Regions from separate parts of the Streptomyces sp. NPDC033221 genome, predicted to be linked through region 4. Evidence: riboswitches for the same ligand, from Rfam matches in the RefSeq annotation. Region 4 holds a riboswitch; each other region holds the start of a gene.
What was found. Region 4 has a riboswitch for cobalamin ahead of ACZ53K_RS00135 (ribonucleoside-diphosphate reductase subunit alpha). Riboswitches for the same ligand answer to the same signal wherever they lie in the genome.
Positions count from the first base shown of each region.

Region 1: another riboswitch for cobalamin. It lies ahead of metE (5-methyltetrahydropteroyltriglutamate--homocysteine S-methyltransferase); the one in region 4 lies ahead of ACZ53K_RS00135 (ribonucleoside-diphosphate reductase subunit alpha).
Region 2: another riboswitch for cobalamin. It lies ahead of ACZ53K_RS30385 (CoA-acylating methylmalonate-semialdehyde dehydrogenase); the one in region 4 lies ahead of ACZ53K_RS00135 (ribonucleoside-diphosphate reductase subunit alpha).
Region 3: another riboswitch for cobalamin. It lies ahead of cobN (cobaltochelatase subunit CobN); the one in region 4 lies ahead of ACZ53K_RS00135 (ribonucleoside-diphosphate reductase subunit alpha).

Region 1 is NZ_JBVIQN010000052.1:20,968-24,892, reverse strand. Features, by position in the region: gene ACZ53K_RS39290 (SDR family oxidoreductase) at 1-715, opposite strand, end outside; gene ACZ53K_RS39285 (cupin domain-containing protein) at 791-1,213, opposite strand; cobalamin riboswitch at 1,477-1,705, shown strand; gene metE (5-methyltetrahydropteroyltriglutamate--homocysteine S-methyltransferase) at 1,874-3,925, shown strand, end outside.
Region 2 is NZ_JBVIQN010000028.1:116,861-120,785, forward strand. Features, by position in the region: gene ACZ53K_RS30380 (acyl-CoA dehydrogenase family protein) at 1-575, opposite strand, end outside; gene ACZ53K_RS30385 (CoA-acylating methylmalonate-semialdehyde dehydrogenase) at 581-2,080, opposite strand; cobalamin riboswitch at 2,289-2,462, opposite strand; gene ACZ53K_RS30390 (hypothetical protein) at 2,600-3,124, shown strand; gene ACZ53K_RS30395 (short-chain fatty acyl-CoA regulator family protein) at 3,148-3,925, opposite strand, start outside.
Region 3 is NZ_JBVIQN010000008.1:249,337-253,261, forward strand. Features, by position in the region: gene ACZ53K_RS13560 (precorrin-2 C(20)-methyltransferase) at 1-125, opposite strand, end outside; gene ACZ53K_RS13565 (precorrin-8X methylmutase) at 122-754, opposite strand; gene cobG (precorrin-3B synthase) at 774-2,168, opposite strand; cobalamin riboswitch at 2,216-2,363, shown strand; gene cobN (cobaltochelatase subunit CobN) at 2,402-3,925, shown strand, end outside.
Region 4 is NZ_JBVIQN010000001.1:27,636-31,560, reverse strand. Features, by position in the region: gene ACZ53K_RS00140 (ribonucleotide-diphosphate reductase subunit beta) at 1-106, opposite strand, end outside; gene ACZ53K_RS00135 (ribonucleoside-diphosphate reductase subunit alpha) at 109-2,544, opposite strand; cobalamin riboswitch at 2,703-2,867, opposite strand; gene ACZ53K_RS00130 (TolB family protein) at 3,371-3,925, shown strand, end outside.

The sequences.
Region 1 (3,925 bases), on a different contig from region 4:
TGGTGGCCAGCCGGGCGCTGCCTTCGTCGGGGACGAGGCTGCGTTCGGTGAGTTCGGAGCCGAAGTACAGGGCGTGCGGGTCGGCGACGACCGTGCGCGGATCGTTCCACGCGCGCAGTGCCCGGGCGATGAGTTCGTCGAAGCGGGTCACTTCGGGCCCGGCCACCTCGGTGACGCCTTTCAGCGGGGCGTCCACCGCGGCCCTGGTCACCGCCTCGGCGACGTCTTCGGCCGCCATCGGCTGGAAAAGCACCTGCGGTACGCGCACGGTGTCGCCGTCGGTGGCGGTGTCGGCGATGCCCCGGACGAATTCGAAGAACTGCGTCGCCCGGACGATCGAATAGGGAATCGGCCCCTGCTTGATCAGGCGTTCCTGAGCCACCTTCGCCCGGAAATAGCCGTTGTCGGGCAGGCCTTCGATGCCGACGATCGACAGCGCCAGGTGGTGCGTCACGCCCGCCGCAGCTTCGGCGGCCAGCAGGTTGCGGGTGGAGGTGGTGAAGAACTCCCGCACCGCCGACTCCTCGAAGGAGGGCGAGTTGGCGACGTCCACGACCACCTGGGCCCCGGCCAGCGCGTAGCCGAGGCCCTCGCCGGTCAGGGTGTTGACACCCGTGCCGGGTGCCGCGGGCACCGCCTCGTGTCCGCGCTCGTTCAGCTTGGCGACCACTTTGCTGCCGATGAGGCCGGTGCCTCCGATGACCACGATCTTCACTTCGCGTACTCCTTGCGCTGGAGGCGACTGAAGGCAACTGAAGATGTTCGAAGAGGCCTGGACGGCGGGAACGCGTCAGGGCTGCCGGGACGCGCGCAGGTGGGCGCGCCGCTTCAGTTCGTCATCGTCGACCAGGACGAGCATGGGCTGTCCCGGCACGCAGAGCATGGTGACGACGAAGCGCAGGCGCGTGTCGCTGCGGGCGTTGCCGTCCTGGTAGTGGATGACGTCGCCGCCGGGCTCCCAGAACGCTTCCCCGGCACGGACGATGCGCTCCGGCTCGCCTTCCAGCTCGAAGCGCATCTCGCCCTCCAGCACATAGCCGAAGGCCGGCCCGGGGTGGCGGTGCGGCGGGGCGCCCCGGTCGCCGGGCGGATATTCGATCTCGACGGTCGACACGTGCGCGCCCTCCGGGATGGCGGGCGGGGCGACCTCCTGCAGCACGGTGAGCGCGGTCTTCCATGCCTCCGAGTGCGGGTGCTCGTGGGTGCCGGGCATGGCGGGTCCTCCTCCTGCGGTGCCGGTGGCGCGGTGCCGGCCCCGTGTAAGGCGGCGGACTCCGGTGGACGGTCCGGGCGGTGCACGGTACGGCCGGGAAGGGTTCCATTGTTCAGAGCCCCGGCATGCGCGGTGAGCGCCGATCCGGACACATCCGGGACGCGGTACGGGAGCGTCCGGGGGGGGGGCGGCCCGTGCCCCGCGCGTCTCATCTCCCGTACCACCATGTGAACAGGGGTGTCCGTACGGGGTGCGCGCGATCTACGCTGTCCGGTGCAGCTGGTTCGCCCTGCCCGCCAGGCAGACGCGTCGCAAGAGGGAACCCGGTGGGAATCCGGGACTGCCCCGCAGCGGTGAGCGGGAACGACCGCCGTCATACGCACTGGATCCGGGCCGCGGATCCGGGAAGCGACGGCCAGTAGGTGCCCGCCGGACGATGATCCGGCAGGCGCGCCCGCGAGTCCGAAGACCTGCCCGTTGCCCGCGCGCGTCCATACGTGCGCGGACACCTCCGGTGACCTTCGAGGGCGGGTCGGCGTGTCATGGCAGGCGGGCATGGGTGTCATCGGACGCTCCACGGCTCGCCCGGCGCGTCATTCCTTCGCGTTCTCGTCCCGTCACCGGGGCTCGGAGAAGATCACGCTCGCGAAGGAGAGTTCCGTGACAGCGAAGCCCGCAGCCGCGGCAGCACGGGCCACCGTGTACGGCTACCCCCGCCAGGGACGGCACCGGGAACTGAAGAAGGCCGTCGAGGGGTACTGGAAGGGCCGCGTCACCGCGGACGCCCTCCAGGAGACCGCGCGGGACCTGCGCCGGTCGAACTGGCAGCAGCTGGCCGACGCCGGCCTCCACGAGGTACCGACCGGTGACTTCTCGTACTACGACCACGTGCTGGACACCAGCGTCATGGTCGGTGCCGTCCCGGAACGGCACCGCGCCGCCGACGCGGCCGACGCCCTGGACGGGTACTTCGCGATGGCGCGCGGCACGCAGGACGTGGCGCCGCTGGAGATGACCAAGTGGTTCGACACCAACTACCACTACCTGGTGCCCGAGCTGGGCCCCGACACCGTCTTCACCACCGACTCCGCCAAGCAGGTCGGCGAGGTACGGGAGGCGCTCGCGCTCGGCCACACGCCGCGCCCGGTCCTGGTCGGCCCGGTCACCTACCTGCTGCTGTCCAAGCCCGCTCCCGGCGTCGCCGCCGACTTCGACCCGCTGACGCTGCTCGACCGGCTCCTGCCCGTCTACTCGGAAGTCCTGGCCGACCTCCGCGCGGCCGGTGCCGCGTGGGTGCAGTTCGACGAGCCCGCCCTGGTGCAGGACCGCACCCCGGCCGAACTCAACGCGGCGGAACGCGCCTACCGTGACCTCGGCGCCCTCACCGACCGCCCGAAGCTGCTGGTCGCCTCGTACTTCGACCAGCTCGGCGAGGCGCTGCCGGTGCTCGCCAAGGCCCCGGTCGACGGGCTGGCGCTGGACTTCACCGAGGCCGCCGCGGCCAATCTGGACGCGCTCGCCGCCGTCGGCGGTCTGCCCGGCAAGCGGCTGGTCGCCGGTGTCGTCAACGGCCGCAACATCTGGATCAACGATTACGAGAAGTCGCTGGCCACGCTCGGTACGCTGCTGGGCCTGGCCGACCGGGTCGACGTGGCCGCCTCCTGCTCCCTGCTGCACGTCCCGCTCGACGTCACCGCCGAGCGCGACATCGACCCGCAGGTGCTGCGCTGGCTCGCGTTCGCCCGGCAGAAGAGCACCGAGATCGCCACGCTCGCCCGCGGTCTCGCGCAGGGCACCCACGCGATCGCCGCGGAACTGGCCGCCAACCGCGCGAACCTGGCGTCCCGGTCCGGTTCCGCGATCACCCACGATCCCGCCGTACGGGCCCGTACCGCCGCCGTCACCGACGCCGACGGCCGCCGTTCGGCACCGTACGCCGAGCGGACCACCGCCCAGCGGGCCCACCTGGGCCTGCCCCTGCTGCCGACCACCACCATCGGCTCCTTCCCGCAGACCGCCGAACTGCGCACCGCCCGGGCCGACCTGCGGGCGGGCCGCATCGACACGGCCGGGTACGAGGAGCGCATCAGCGACGAGATCCGCGAGGTGATCTCCTTCCAGGAACGAGCGGGCATCGACGTCCTCGTGCACGGCGAGCCCGAACGCAACGACATGGTGCAGTACTTCGCCGAGCAGCTGACGGGATATCTCGCCACGCAGCACGGCTGGGTCCAGTCGTACGGCACGCGCTATGTCCGGCCGCCGGTCCTAGCGGGTGACATCTCGCGGCCCGAGCCGATGACCGTGCGGTGGACGCGGTACGCGCAGTCGCTGACCGGCCGGCCCGTCAAGGGGATGCTCACCGGCCCGGTCACCATGCTCGCCTGGTCCTTCGTCCGCGACGACCAGCCGCTCGGCGACACCGCCCGTCAGGTGGCGCTGGCCCTGCGCGACGAGGTCGGCGACCTGGAGGCGGCCGGCACGTCGGTCATCCAGGTCGACGAGCCGGCGCTGCGCGAAACGCTGCCGCTGCGCGCCGCCGGCCGTGCCGCCTACCTCGCCTGGGCCACCGAGGCGTTCCGCCTCACCACCAGCGGGGTGCGGGACCGGACGCAGATCCACACGCACATGTGCTACGCCGAGTTCGGCGACATCGTCCAGGCCATCGACGACCTCGACGCCGACGTGATCAGCCTGGAGGCCGCCCGCTCG
Region 2 (3,925 bases), on a different contig from region 4:
GCCGAGATGCCGCCGGGCCCCTCCTCGCCGGTACGGGCCATCACCACGTACACCTGAGAGGCCCCGGCACCGGAGATGAACTGCTTCACGCCGGTCAGCACGTACGCGTCGCCGTCGCGCACCGCACGCGTGCGCAGCGCCGCCGCGTCCGATCCGGCACCCGGCTCGGTCAGGCAGTAGCTGCCCAGGTCGGCCATCGAGCACAGGCCCGGCAGCCAGCGGGTGCGCTGTGCGTCGTCGCCGTACCGGTCGATCATCCAGGCGACCATGTTGTGGATGGAGAGATAGCCCGCGATGGACGGGCAGGCGGTGGCCAGCACTTCGAAGACCAGCACGCCGTCCGCGCGGCTGAGCGCGGAGCCGCCGTGCTCCTCCCGTACGTAGATCCCGCCGAGCCCGAGCCCGGCGGCCTTGCGCAGCACGTCCACGGGGAAGTGCTTGTTTTGGTCCCAGGCCACGGCGTGCGGCGCGATGTGCTCCTGTGCGAAGTCCAGTGTCGTCTCGACGATGGCGAGCTGGTCCGCGGTGAGTGAGGTCAGCGAGGCAGCCGTGGTGGCGGTGGTCATGACGCTCATCGCGATCAGCCCATCGTCGGGATGGTGAAGCTCGCGCCCTCCTTGACCCCGGAGGGCCAGCGCGAGGTGACGGTCTTGGTACGGGTGTAGAAGCGGATCGCGTCCGGGCCGTGCTGGTTCAGGTCGCCGAAGCCGGACCGCTTCCAGCCGCCGAAGGTGTGGTACGCCACGGGCACCGGGATCGGCACGTTCACACCGATCATGCCGGTGTTCACCCGGCGGCTGAAGTCCCGCGCGGTGTCCCCGTCCCGGGTGAAGATGGCCACGCCGTTGCCGTACGGGTGCTCCGTGGGCAGCCGCAGCGCCTCCTCGTAGTCCGCCGCCCGTACCACCGACAGCACCGGGCCGAAGATCTCCTCCTGGTAGATCCGCATGTCCGGGGTGACCCGGTCGAAGAGCGACGCGCCCGCGAAGAAGCCGTTCTCGTGGCCGGGCAGCGTGAAGTCCCGCCCGTCGACGACCAGGTCGGCGCCTTCGGTGACGCCGAGGTCCACGTAGGCGCGGACCCGGCCCAGCGCGTCGCGGCTCACCAGCGGCCCGAAGTCGGCGTGCGGGTCGTCGGAGCGCCCGATGCGCAGCGTGCCGACCCGCTCCTTGAGCCGCGCCACCAGCGCGTCGGCGGTCTCCTCGCCCACCGGTACGGCGACCGAGATCGCCATGCAGCGCTCGCCCGCCGACCCGTACCCGGCGCCGAGCAGCGCGTCCACCACCTGGTCGAGGTCGGCGTCCGGCATCACGATCAGGTGGTTCTTGGCGCCGCCGAAGCACTGGGCGCGCTTGCCGTGCGCCGCGGCGGTCGCGTAGATGTGCGCGGCGACGGGCGTCGAGCCGACGAAGCCGAGCGCCTCGACGCGCGGGTCCTCCAGCAGCGTGTCCACCGACTCCTTGCCGCCGTGCACGACGTTGAGGATGCCCGGCGGCAGCCCCGCCTCCAGGAACAGTTCGGCCAGCCGCAGCGGCACCGAAGGAGCCCGCTCGGACGGCTTGAGGATGAACGCGTTCCCGCAGGCGATGGCCGGTGCGGCCTTCCACAGCGGGATCATCGCCGGGAAGTTGAACGGGGTGATCCCGGCCACCACCCCGATCGGACGGCGCAGCGAGTGCACGTCGATGCCGGTCCCGGCGTTGTCGGTGAACTCGCCCTTGAGCAGGTGCGGGATGCCGGCCGCGAACTCCACGACCTCCAGGCCGCGCTGGAGGTCGCCGTGCGCGTCCGGGACCGTCTTGCCGTGCTCGCTCGACAGCAGGCGGGCCAGCGCGTCCCGCTCACCCTCGACCAGGCGCAGGAAGGTGAGCAGCACGCGGGCGCGCCGCTGCGGGTTCCACTCGCCCCACTCCGGCTGGGCCGCCGCGGTGTCGGCGATCGCGGCCGTCGTCCCGGCCCGGTCCGCGAGCGGGACCCGGGCCTGCACGGTGCCGGTGTTGGGGTCGTACACATCGCCGTAGGCACCCGAGGTTCCCGGTACGTGCTCGCCGCCGATGAAGTGGGTCAGTTCTCGGACCATGAAAGGCCTGCTCTCGTCAGGTGAGATCCGGGGATGGCACGGCCGGGCACCCGGGCGGCGCGGATGGCGCGCGGACCGAGGGGCGGGGCCGTGGGACGCGAAAGGCGTGGAACCGTCAGCGCGCGGGCGGTGCCGCGGGCCGGGCCGGATCACCTGGGCTGTGGGTACGCACCGGTGCCATGCGTGTCTGCTCCATCCTCGTGGACAACACGGAACAACACCCACGGCCGGTATCCTGGCTCCCGGATCACCGCGCGCCGCCCGCCTTCCCGACCTCGCGCTCGTCAGTGGCGTGTTGCTCGGCGTCGCACTCCCCGGTCACAGTGGCGGGACCGCGCCGGTTTCGCACCGGCTTCCCTGCACCGCGGGCCTTCCTCACGAACATATAGTTGGACGTCCTAGTAAGTCCAGGGGGGTCAGGGGTGTAAGGGGGCGGAGTTCGGGGCCGTGCCTGGCGGCCGGGCCCGGAAATCCGGCGCGTAGGGTGGCGTCCGGGATCGCCGGGAGGGATGTACGGACATGAGCTTCACTCGGACGCTGCGTGCGGTGGGCGGCGCGGCGCTGGCGGGAGCGCTGCTCCTCGGTGCCGCGCCGGTCGCCGGGGCGGACCAGGCACGGGATGCCCGAGCGGCAATGACCCGGAACGTCGCCGCCGGCCCGGAGTACGCCCCCCTTGAGACGCCGCCCGAGGGCCAGGGGAAGGAGCAGCCGACCCCGAGCGCCGAGACCCGGGCCCGCTGGCAGCGGGAGGAAGACAACAGCAACTACCGCGCGGCCCTCGGCATCGTGGCCTTCTCGCTCATCGTCCTGCTGGTCGTCGGCGGGATCGTGGCGATCCTGCTGGTGCGGAAGCGGAAGAAGCGCAACGGTCCGCCGCCTGGCGGCTGCCCCGGCGCACCCGTCCCCTATCAGCAGCCCGGCCCTTACGCGCAGTTCGGTGCGCCGGGTGGTTACCCGCCGCAGCCGGGCCCGTATCAGCAGCCCGGTCCACACCAGCAGCCCGGTACGCCGAGCGGCTACCCGCAGGTTCCCCCGCAGCAGTAGCGGAGGGGCGGGAGGGCGTACGGCTACGGCGTCTCCCGCACCGGATACGGCACGAACGTGCTGCTGTTCTCGTCGATCGCCAGCGGCCGGCCGAGCGGCGGTACGGCGCGCTGCGGGCACTCCAGCCGTTCGCAGACCCGGCAGCCCATGCCGATGGGGGTGGCGGCCGCGGCGTTGTCCAGGTCGAGGCCGTCGGAATAGACCAGCCGGGACGCATGCCTGATCTCGCAGCCCAGGCCGATCGCGAAGGTCTTGCCGGGGTCGCCCCAGCCGCCGCGGTGCCGAGTGACCGTGCGGGCCGTCCACAGGTAGCGGCGGCCGTCCGGCATCGCCGCGATCTGCACATGGATGCGGCTGGGGGCGGTGAACGCCTCGTAGACGTTCCACAGCGGGCAGGTGCCGCCGGCCCGGGAGAAGTGGAAGCCGGTGGCGGACTGCCGCTTGGACATGTTGCCGGCCCGGTCGACGCGTACGAACGAGAACGGCACCCCGCGCCGGCGCGGGCGTTGCAGGGTGCTCAGCCGGTGGCACACCGTCTCGTACCCGAGGCCGAAGCGGTCGGTCAGCCGCTCGATGTCGTACCGCAGCTCCTCGGCGGCGGCGTGGAACGGGCCGTACGGCAGCACCAGCGCCGCCGCGAAGTAGTTGGCGACGCCGATCCGGGCCAGCGACCAGGCCGTCGAGCCCTCCTCGAAATCCTCCGACGCGGGCCGGGACAGTTCGTCGCCGGCCTCCAGCAGCGCCAGCTGGGTGGCCATGCGGAAGGCCCGCTGCCCGGGCCGCAGCCCCGTCGACAGGCGC
Region 3 (3,925 bases), on a different contig from region 4:
ATGACGTCGACGGCGCGCAGGGTCATCAGGTTCGGGTCGCCGGGGCCGAGGCCGACGCCGTACAGGCGTCCTGGGGCAGGGGAGGACTGCTCGGCTGTGCGGCCGGCGGTGTGCTGCTCGGTCACTCTTCCACGCTCGCTATCGCGTTGATCGCTGCCGCGGCCATGGCGCTGCCGCCGCGCCGCCCGCGTACCACCAGGTGTTCCAGGCCCGAGGGGTGCTGGGCCAGCGCGTCCTTCGACTCGGCCGCGCCGATGAAGCCGACCGGGATGCCGATGACGGCGGCCGGGCGGGGCGCGCCCTCCTCGATCATCTCCAGGAGGCGGAAGAGGGCGGTGGGGGCGTTGCCGACGGCGACCACCGCGCCGTCCAGGCGGTCGCGCCACAGTTCGAGGGCGGCGGCGCTGCGGGTGGTGCCCATGCGCTTGGCCAGGTCCGGTACGGACGGGTCGGCGAGGGTGCAGAGCACGTCGTTGCCGGCGGGGAGCCGCTTGCGGGTGACGCCGCTGGCGACCATGTTCGCGTCGCAGAGGATGGGGGCGCCGCCGCGCAGGGCCTCGCTCGCGCGGGCGACGACCTCGGGGGAGTACGCCAGGTCGCGTACGAGGTCGGTCATGCCGCAGGCGTGGATCATCCGGACCGCGACCCTGCTGACGTCGTCGGGCAGGTGCGCGAGGTCCGCCTCGGCGCGGATGGTGGCGAAGGACTGGCGGTAGATCTCCGCGCCGTCCTTCTCATAGTCGAACTCGCTCACTGTGCTTCGTTGCCCTCGGTCATGTTGTTGTGCGGTCGGTCGCGCGGGCCGACGCGACGGCGTCGGCGAGGCGGTCGGTGTCGGTCAGGGGGATGGTGGTCGCGTCGGGCGCTCCGTGCCGGGTGCCCCGTACGGACACCTCGTAGGCGTCGCCGGTGGCCACGACATCGACCCACTCGCCGTGCGGGTGGCCGCAGCGGCGGGCGCAGCCCGACCAGTGGACGGGCAGCAGCCCGGGACCGGCCTCGGGACCGCCGGTGCCGCCCTCGCGCAGGGTGGCCACCGCGTCCGCCCGTACGTCGGCCAGGGCTTTGGCGCAGCCGGGGCGGCCGGTGCAGGCGCCGAGGCCGTACCAGGGGGAGGCCGGGTCGGTGACCAGGCCGGCCGTGGCCAGTTCGCGCAGCCGGGCTCCGGCCGTCTCGGGAGACAGGCCGGGGACGACCACGCCGCGCCAGGGTGTCATACGCAGTTCGGCGGAGGCGGCGTGGGCCAGTTGCCGGAGCTGCGCGGTGGTGAGGCGGCCGAGGGGCGCGAGGAGGGAGAGGGCGTGGGTGCCGTCGGGGGAGACGGTCACTCCAGGGCGGGGTGGGGCGGGTGCTGTTGCCGAGGGCACCGGGGCCGTCGGGTACGGCTGCGAATCGGGCTCCTGGAGACGCGTACGCAGCAACGCGCGCACCGCCGCGGCGTCGTACCCGGGCGGCAGTTCCCGTACGCGCCAGGAGCCGTTGCCCGCCTCCTGGGCGACGGAGAGGAAGGCTTCTGCGGCGGCGAGGGCCGCGCGGGGCGCGTCGGGGCCGGGGAGCCGCAGTGCCTCGGTGTCGTCGCCGACGTGCAGCAGCGCCGTGCCGCCGGGTTCTGCGATCAACGTCACATCGCCGCCGAGCGCGGCCGTGTCGCCGCGGCCGTCGTCCAGCGCGAAGAGGAAGCGGCCGGACAGGGCGGGGGCCGTGTCGCTGGCGCACAGGAGAAGGTCCAGTTCACGGGCCCATTCCTGGACGGCGGCGCCGCCGTCCGCGCCTTGCCCGTCGAGTCCGGCGAGGGGGGAGGCGACGATGTTGCGTACGCGTTCGTGGCGGTCGGAGGGGAGCAGGCCGGCGGCGCGCAGCAGGTCGGCGAGGGGGGCGGCGCTGTCTTCGGCGAGGCCGCGCAGCTCCGCGTTGCCGCGGGAGGTGAGGGAGAGGTGGCCGTCGCCGTGGCGGTCCGCGGCGTCGGCCAGCATCTCGCACTGAGGGGGCGTCAGCAGGCCTGCGGGGAGCCGGAGTCGGGCCAGGGCGCCGTCGGCGGCGGAGTGCAGCCGCAGCGCTCCGGGGCAGGCGTCGCCGCGGTCCCGTACGCAGGCGGCACCGCTGTCCCGTACGAGGGATTCGTCCCGATGCGGGGGTATCGCGGGGGTGGGCGGCATGGCGGCGAGCATACCGACGATGGCCCGGGCGGTCCCCGCCCGCCATCCGGGCGCAGCCCTTACTATGCAGGTCGGTGGGTCAGCTGGCCCACCGGACGCCATCGACGGCGCCAAGGGAGGAAGCCCGGTGAGAATCCGGTGCGGTCCCGCCACTGTGAGCCCGGCCACCGCCGGGCGAGCCAGGAACTCCCGCCGTCCGTGAACACCGCCCGGGGCGCGGACCCCGAGGAAGGCCAGACGCCGCAATGATCCTGCTGCTGTCGACGTCCGACACCGACCTGCTCAGCGCCCGTGCGGCCGCCGGTCCCGTGCCGTACCGGCTCGCCAATCCCGCCCGCCTCGACCTCGCGGAGCTGCCCGCGCTCCTGGACGGCGCCGACCTGGTCGTCGTCCGTCTGCTGGGCGGGCTGCGCGCCTGGCAGGAGGGGCTGGACCAGCTCCTCGCGGCCGGCCAGACCCGGCCGGTCGTGGTGCTCACCGGCGAACAGGCACCGGACGCCCAGCTCATGGAGGCGTCCACCGTCCCCATCGGCATCGCGGCCGAGGCGCACGCCTACCTGGCGCACGGCGGCCCGGCCAACCTGGAGCAGCTGGCCCGCTTCCTGTCCGACACCGTGCTGCTGACCGGTCACGGCTTCGAGCCGCCCGCCGCCGCGCCCTCCTGGGGCCACCTGGAGCGCTCGAAGCACCTGGCGGCCGAGGCGCGTACCGGTGCGGAGGTCGTGGCCCGTACGGACGACACGGGTGCCGCGACCGGCCCGCTGGTCGCCGTGCTCTACTACCGCGCCCACCACATGAGCGGCAACACCGGCTTCGTCGAGTCGCTGTGCGAGCGGATCGAGGAGGCCGGCGGGCGGCCGTTGCCGCTGTTCGTCGCTTCGCTGCGGGCGCCCGAGCCGGAGCTGATCGAGGAGCTGCGCGCCGCCGACGCGATCGTGACGACCGTGCTGGCGGCGGGCGGCACCAAGCCCGCCGAGGCGTCGGCCGGCGGCGACGACGAGTCCTGGGACGCGGGCGCGCTGGCCGCGCTGGACGTGCCGATCCTCCAGGCCCTGTGCCTGACCGGGCCGCGCAGTGCCTGGGAGGAGAACGACGAGGGCCTGTCGCCGCTGGACGCGGCCAGCCAGATCGCGGTGCCCGAGTTCGACGGCCGCCTGATCACCGTCCCGTTCTCCTTCAAGGAGACCGACGAGGACGGCCTGCCGGTGTACGTCGCCGACCCCGAGCGCGCCGCCCGGGTCGCCGGCATCGCCGTACGCCACGCCCGGCTGCGCCACATCGCGCCCGCCGACAAACGTCTGGCGCTGGTGCTGTCCGCGTACCCGACCAAGCATTCGCGGATCGGCAACGCGGTGGGGCTGGACACTCCGGCGAGTGCCGTTGCGCTGCTGCGGCGGCTTCGGGAGGAGGGGTATGACTTCGGTGACGAGGCCGTGCCCGGTCTGGAGTCCGGTGTCGGTGACGAGCTGATCTACGCGCTGATCGAGGCCGGCGGCCACGACCAGGAGTGGCTCACCGAGGAGCAGCTCGCCCGCAACCCCGTCCGCATCCCCGCCGCCGATTACAAGCGCTGGTACGGCACGCTGCCGCAGGAGCTGCGCGAGCAGGTCGAGGAGCACTGGGGCCCGCCGCCCGGCGAGATGTTCGTGGACCGGAGCCGGAACCCGGACGGCGACATCGTGCTGGCGGCCCTGCGCCGCGGCAATCTGCTCATCCTCATCCAGCCGCCGCGCGGCTTCGGCGAGAACCCGATCGCGATCTACCACGAC
Region 4 (3,925 bases):
GGGTCAGCTCGAAGCCCGGGTCGAGGAGGTTCTTGCTGCCGGTGGTGGCGGTGTGCGAGGCGGCGGCGGACGTTTCGGGCGTGTTCTTCTCGGGTGCGGTAGTCATGATTACTGGCATGCCTCGCAGGACTCGGGGTTTTCCAGGGAGCAGGCGACGGCCTCGGGATCGGCCGCCTGAGCGGGGACGGGAGCGGTCTGCGCGCCCCCGCCCGTGCCGCGCGCGGACTGGGCGATACGGGTCGCCGGCCGCGAGCGGAGGTAGTACGTGGTCTTGATGCCGCGCTTCCAGGCGTACGCGTACATCGAGCTGAGCTTGCCGATGGTCGGGGACGCCATGAACAGGTTCAGCGACTGGCTCTGGTCGAGGTAGGGCGTACGGTCCGCCGCCATGTCGATCAGCGCGCGCTGCGGGATCTCCCAGGCCGTGCGGTATAGCTCGCGGGTCTCGGCGGGAATCCAGTCCAGCTCCTGCACTGAGCCGTTGGCCTCGCGCAGCGCGTCACGGGTGCGCGCGTCCCACAGGCCCAGCGCCTTCAGCTCCTCGATCAGGTACGCGTTGACCTGCAGGAACTCGCCCGACAGCGTCTCGCGCTTGAACAGGTTCGAGACCTGCGGCTCGATGCACTCGTACACGCCCGCGATGGACGCGATGGTGGCGGTCGGCGCGATGGCCAGCAGCAGCGAGTTGCGCATGCCGGTCGCCGCGATACGGGCGCGCAGCGCCGTCCACCGGTCGGCCCAGCGCGGCTCGGCGTTCGGGTAGTGGTCCGGGTGCAGCACGCCGCGGGCCGTACGGGTCGCGGACCAGGCCGGGTGCGGGCCGTGCCGCTCGGCGAGGTCGGCGGACGCCTCGTACGCCGCGAGCATGATCCGCTCGGAGATGCGGGTGGACAGCTCCCGCGCCTCGGGCGAGTCGAAGCCCAGCCGCAGCCGGAAGAAGACGTCCTGGAGGCCCATCAGGCCCAGGCCCACCGGGCGCCAGCGGGAGTTGGAGGTGCCGGCCTGCTCGGTCGGGTAGAAGTTGATGTCCACCACGCGGTCGAGGAAGGTCACCGCGGTACGGACCGTGGCGTCCAGTCGCTCCCAGTCCATCTCACCGTTGTCGCCGAGGTGGGCGGCGAGGTTGACCGAGCCGAGGTTGCAGACGGCGGTCTCGCCGTCGTCCGTGACCTCCAGGATCTCGGTGCACAGGTTGGAGGAGTGCACGACCTTGCCGGGCTCGGCGGTCTGGTTGGCGGTGCGGTTGGCGGCGTCCTTGAAGGTCATCCAGCCGTTGCCGGTCTGCGCGAGGGTGCGCATCATCCGCGAGTACAGGACGCGGGCCGGGACCTGCTTGACGTAGCGGCCCTCGGCCTCCGCCGTGCGGTACGCGGCGTCGAACTCGTCGCCGTACAGGTCCACCAGCTCGGGCGCGTCGCTGGGGGAGAACAGCGACCAGTCGGCGTCGGCCTCGACGCGGCGCATGAACTCGTCGGGGATCCAGTGCGCGATGTTCAGGTTGTGGGTGCGCCGGGCCTCCTCGCCAGTGTTGTCGCGCAGCTCCAGGAACTCCTCCAGGTCCGCGTGCCAGGTCTCCAGGTAGACGCAGGCGGCGCCCTTGCGCCGGCCGCCCTGGTTCACGGCCGCGACCGAGGCGTCCAGGGTGCGCAGGAACGGCACGATGCCGTTGGAGTGGCCGTTGGTGCCGCGGATCAGCGAGCCGCGGGCCCGGATCCGGGAGTACGACAGGCCGATGCCGCCCGCGTGTTTCGACAGGCGCGCCACCTGGTGGTAGCGGTCGTAGATCGAGTCCAGCTCGTCCAGCGGGGAGTCCAGCAGGTAGCAGGAGGACATCTGCGGGTGCCGGGTGCCGGAGTTGAACAGCGTCGGCGAGGACGGCAGGTACGACAGGGTGCTGGTCAGGCGGTACAGCTCGGCGACGTCGGCCACGGCCCGCTCGCTGTGGTCCTCGGCCAGGCCGCAGGCCACGCGCAGCAGGAAGTGCTGCGGGGTCTCGATGACCTGGCGGGTGATCGGGTGGCGCAGCAGGTAGCGGGAGTGCAGGGTGCGCAGGCCGAAGTAGCCGAAGCGGTCGTCCGCGCCGTCCGCCAGGGAGTTTTCGACCAGCGCGTCCAGGCGGACCGCGTGGGTGCGTACGAACTCCGCCGTGCCGTCGGCGATCAGGCCCTCGCGGTGGCCGGTGGCGACGGAGGCGGAGAAGGCGACCGCCCCCTCCGCGGCCGCCTCCTCCGCGATGGCGCGGGTCAGCAGGCGGGCGGCCAGCTTGGAGTACTGCGGCTCGTCGCCGATCAGGCCGGCCGCGGCCTCCATGGCCAGCGAGCGCAGTTCGGCCTCGTCGGAGCCGGGGTGGCGGCCGCGCAGCGCGGCGGCGGCGATCTTGCCCGGGTCGGTGGCGGGCAGGTCGGCGGTGAGGTCGGTCAGCGTGCGCAGCAGGGCGGTGCCGGGGCCGTCCGTGGCCTGGCCGCCGGTGCCCTGCTGGGGCCGCGTGCCCTTCGCGGGCTGCACGACCTGCTCGGCTGCTGGCTCCGTTGGCGCGATGGTCACGTGCTGCTCTCCCTCACTCGGCGGGGGCCTGGGGAGGGCAGGAGGGCGCGTGCGGGCGTGCGGCACCCCCGGCACGGCAAGGGGCGCGCGGGCACACCGCGCAGCGTCCACCGGTCCAACCCGCGAGACCCGGACGTATCGACGACCGCGCCGGTCCTGGCGCGGGCGTACTGTGGGCAGGTCTTCGGACTCACGAGTGCGGTTTGCGCACTTCGTACACCGTTGCGGGACAGTTCCGGATTCGCACCGGATTCCCCTGCGACGACAGCGAGCACGAGCATACATCTTGTGCCGCCTCGTGCACCCACCCCCATATCTTGTGTCGCGTTGGCGCGGGGTTGTCCGGAGCCGTGGTATTCGGCGGCTGATCCGGGCGCGTTCCCAGGGGTGTTCGGGGGCCTACGGGAGGGTGACACGAGGCCGCCGTGGAGCCGTTTCCGGGGTGTTCCGGGGCCGTTCCCGGGCCGTTCGGGGCGGCGTGGACGGGGGTTGATGCAGGGGGCGTATTGGTGGCGCGGAATGTCCCTGATGCGTTGACCGGGGCTCCTGAAACGTATTGGCTCCTTGTTTGCTCCGTCGGCCGGCGGGGCGGGTGGGGGCCTTGTGCGAGGGGGGAAGCATGCGAAGAAGCGGTACGGCGTGTGGCGCCGGGCGAGTCGTGGGGCTGATGGCGGGAGCGTGCGTGGTGGCGGGGGTGCTGCCGGTGTCGTCGGCGGCCGCCGCGGGGCGGGCGGCTCCGGCCACCGAGCGGGTCAGCGTCGCCGCGGACGGGACGCAGGGAAACGGTTTTTCAGGAGATCCACGACTCAGTGCGAACGGGCGGTTCGTGGCATTCACCTCGGAAGCCACCAACCTGGGACCCGCGGACGCCAACGGCGAACAGGACGTCTACGTCAAGGATTTACGGACGGGAAAGGTCGACCTGGTCAGCGTCGCCAGTGACGGCACCCGCGGCGACGCCCTCTCCGGCTCGCCCGAGATCAGCGCCGACGGGCGGTATGTGGCCTTCTACTCCAGCGCGACGAACCTGGTCCCCGGCGACACCAACGGCGAGGGCGACGTCTTCGTCCACGACCGCCGCACCGGGCGCACCGTGAGCCCCACCGCGGGCGCCGGGAAGTCCCCGTACGGATACGGGGTCCAGAACTTCGCCCTCAGCGGCGACGGCCACCGCCTCGCTTTCGGCTCCCACCGCCCGGACCTGGTGCCCGGCGACACCAACGAACGCCTGGACATCTTCGTCCACGATGTGCAGGCGGGAACGGTGAAACGGGTGAGTGTGGCGAGCGACGGCACCCAGGCGAACGCCCCGTCCGCCTTCCCGTCGATCAGCGCCGACGGCCGCCGGGTGGCGTTCACCTCGAAGGCGACGAATCTCACC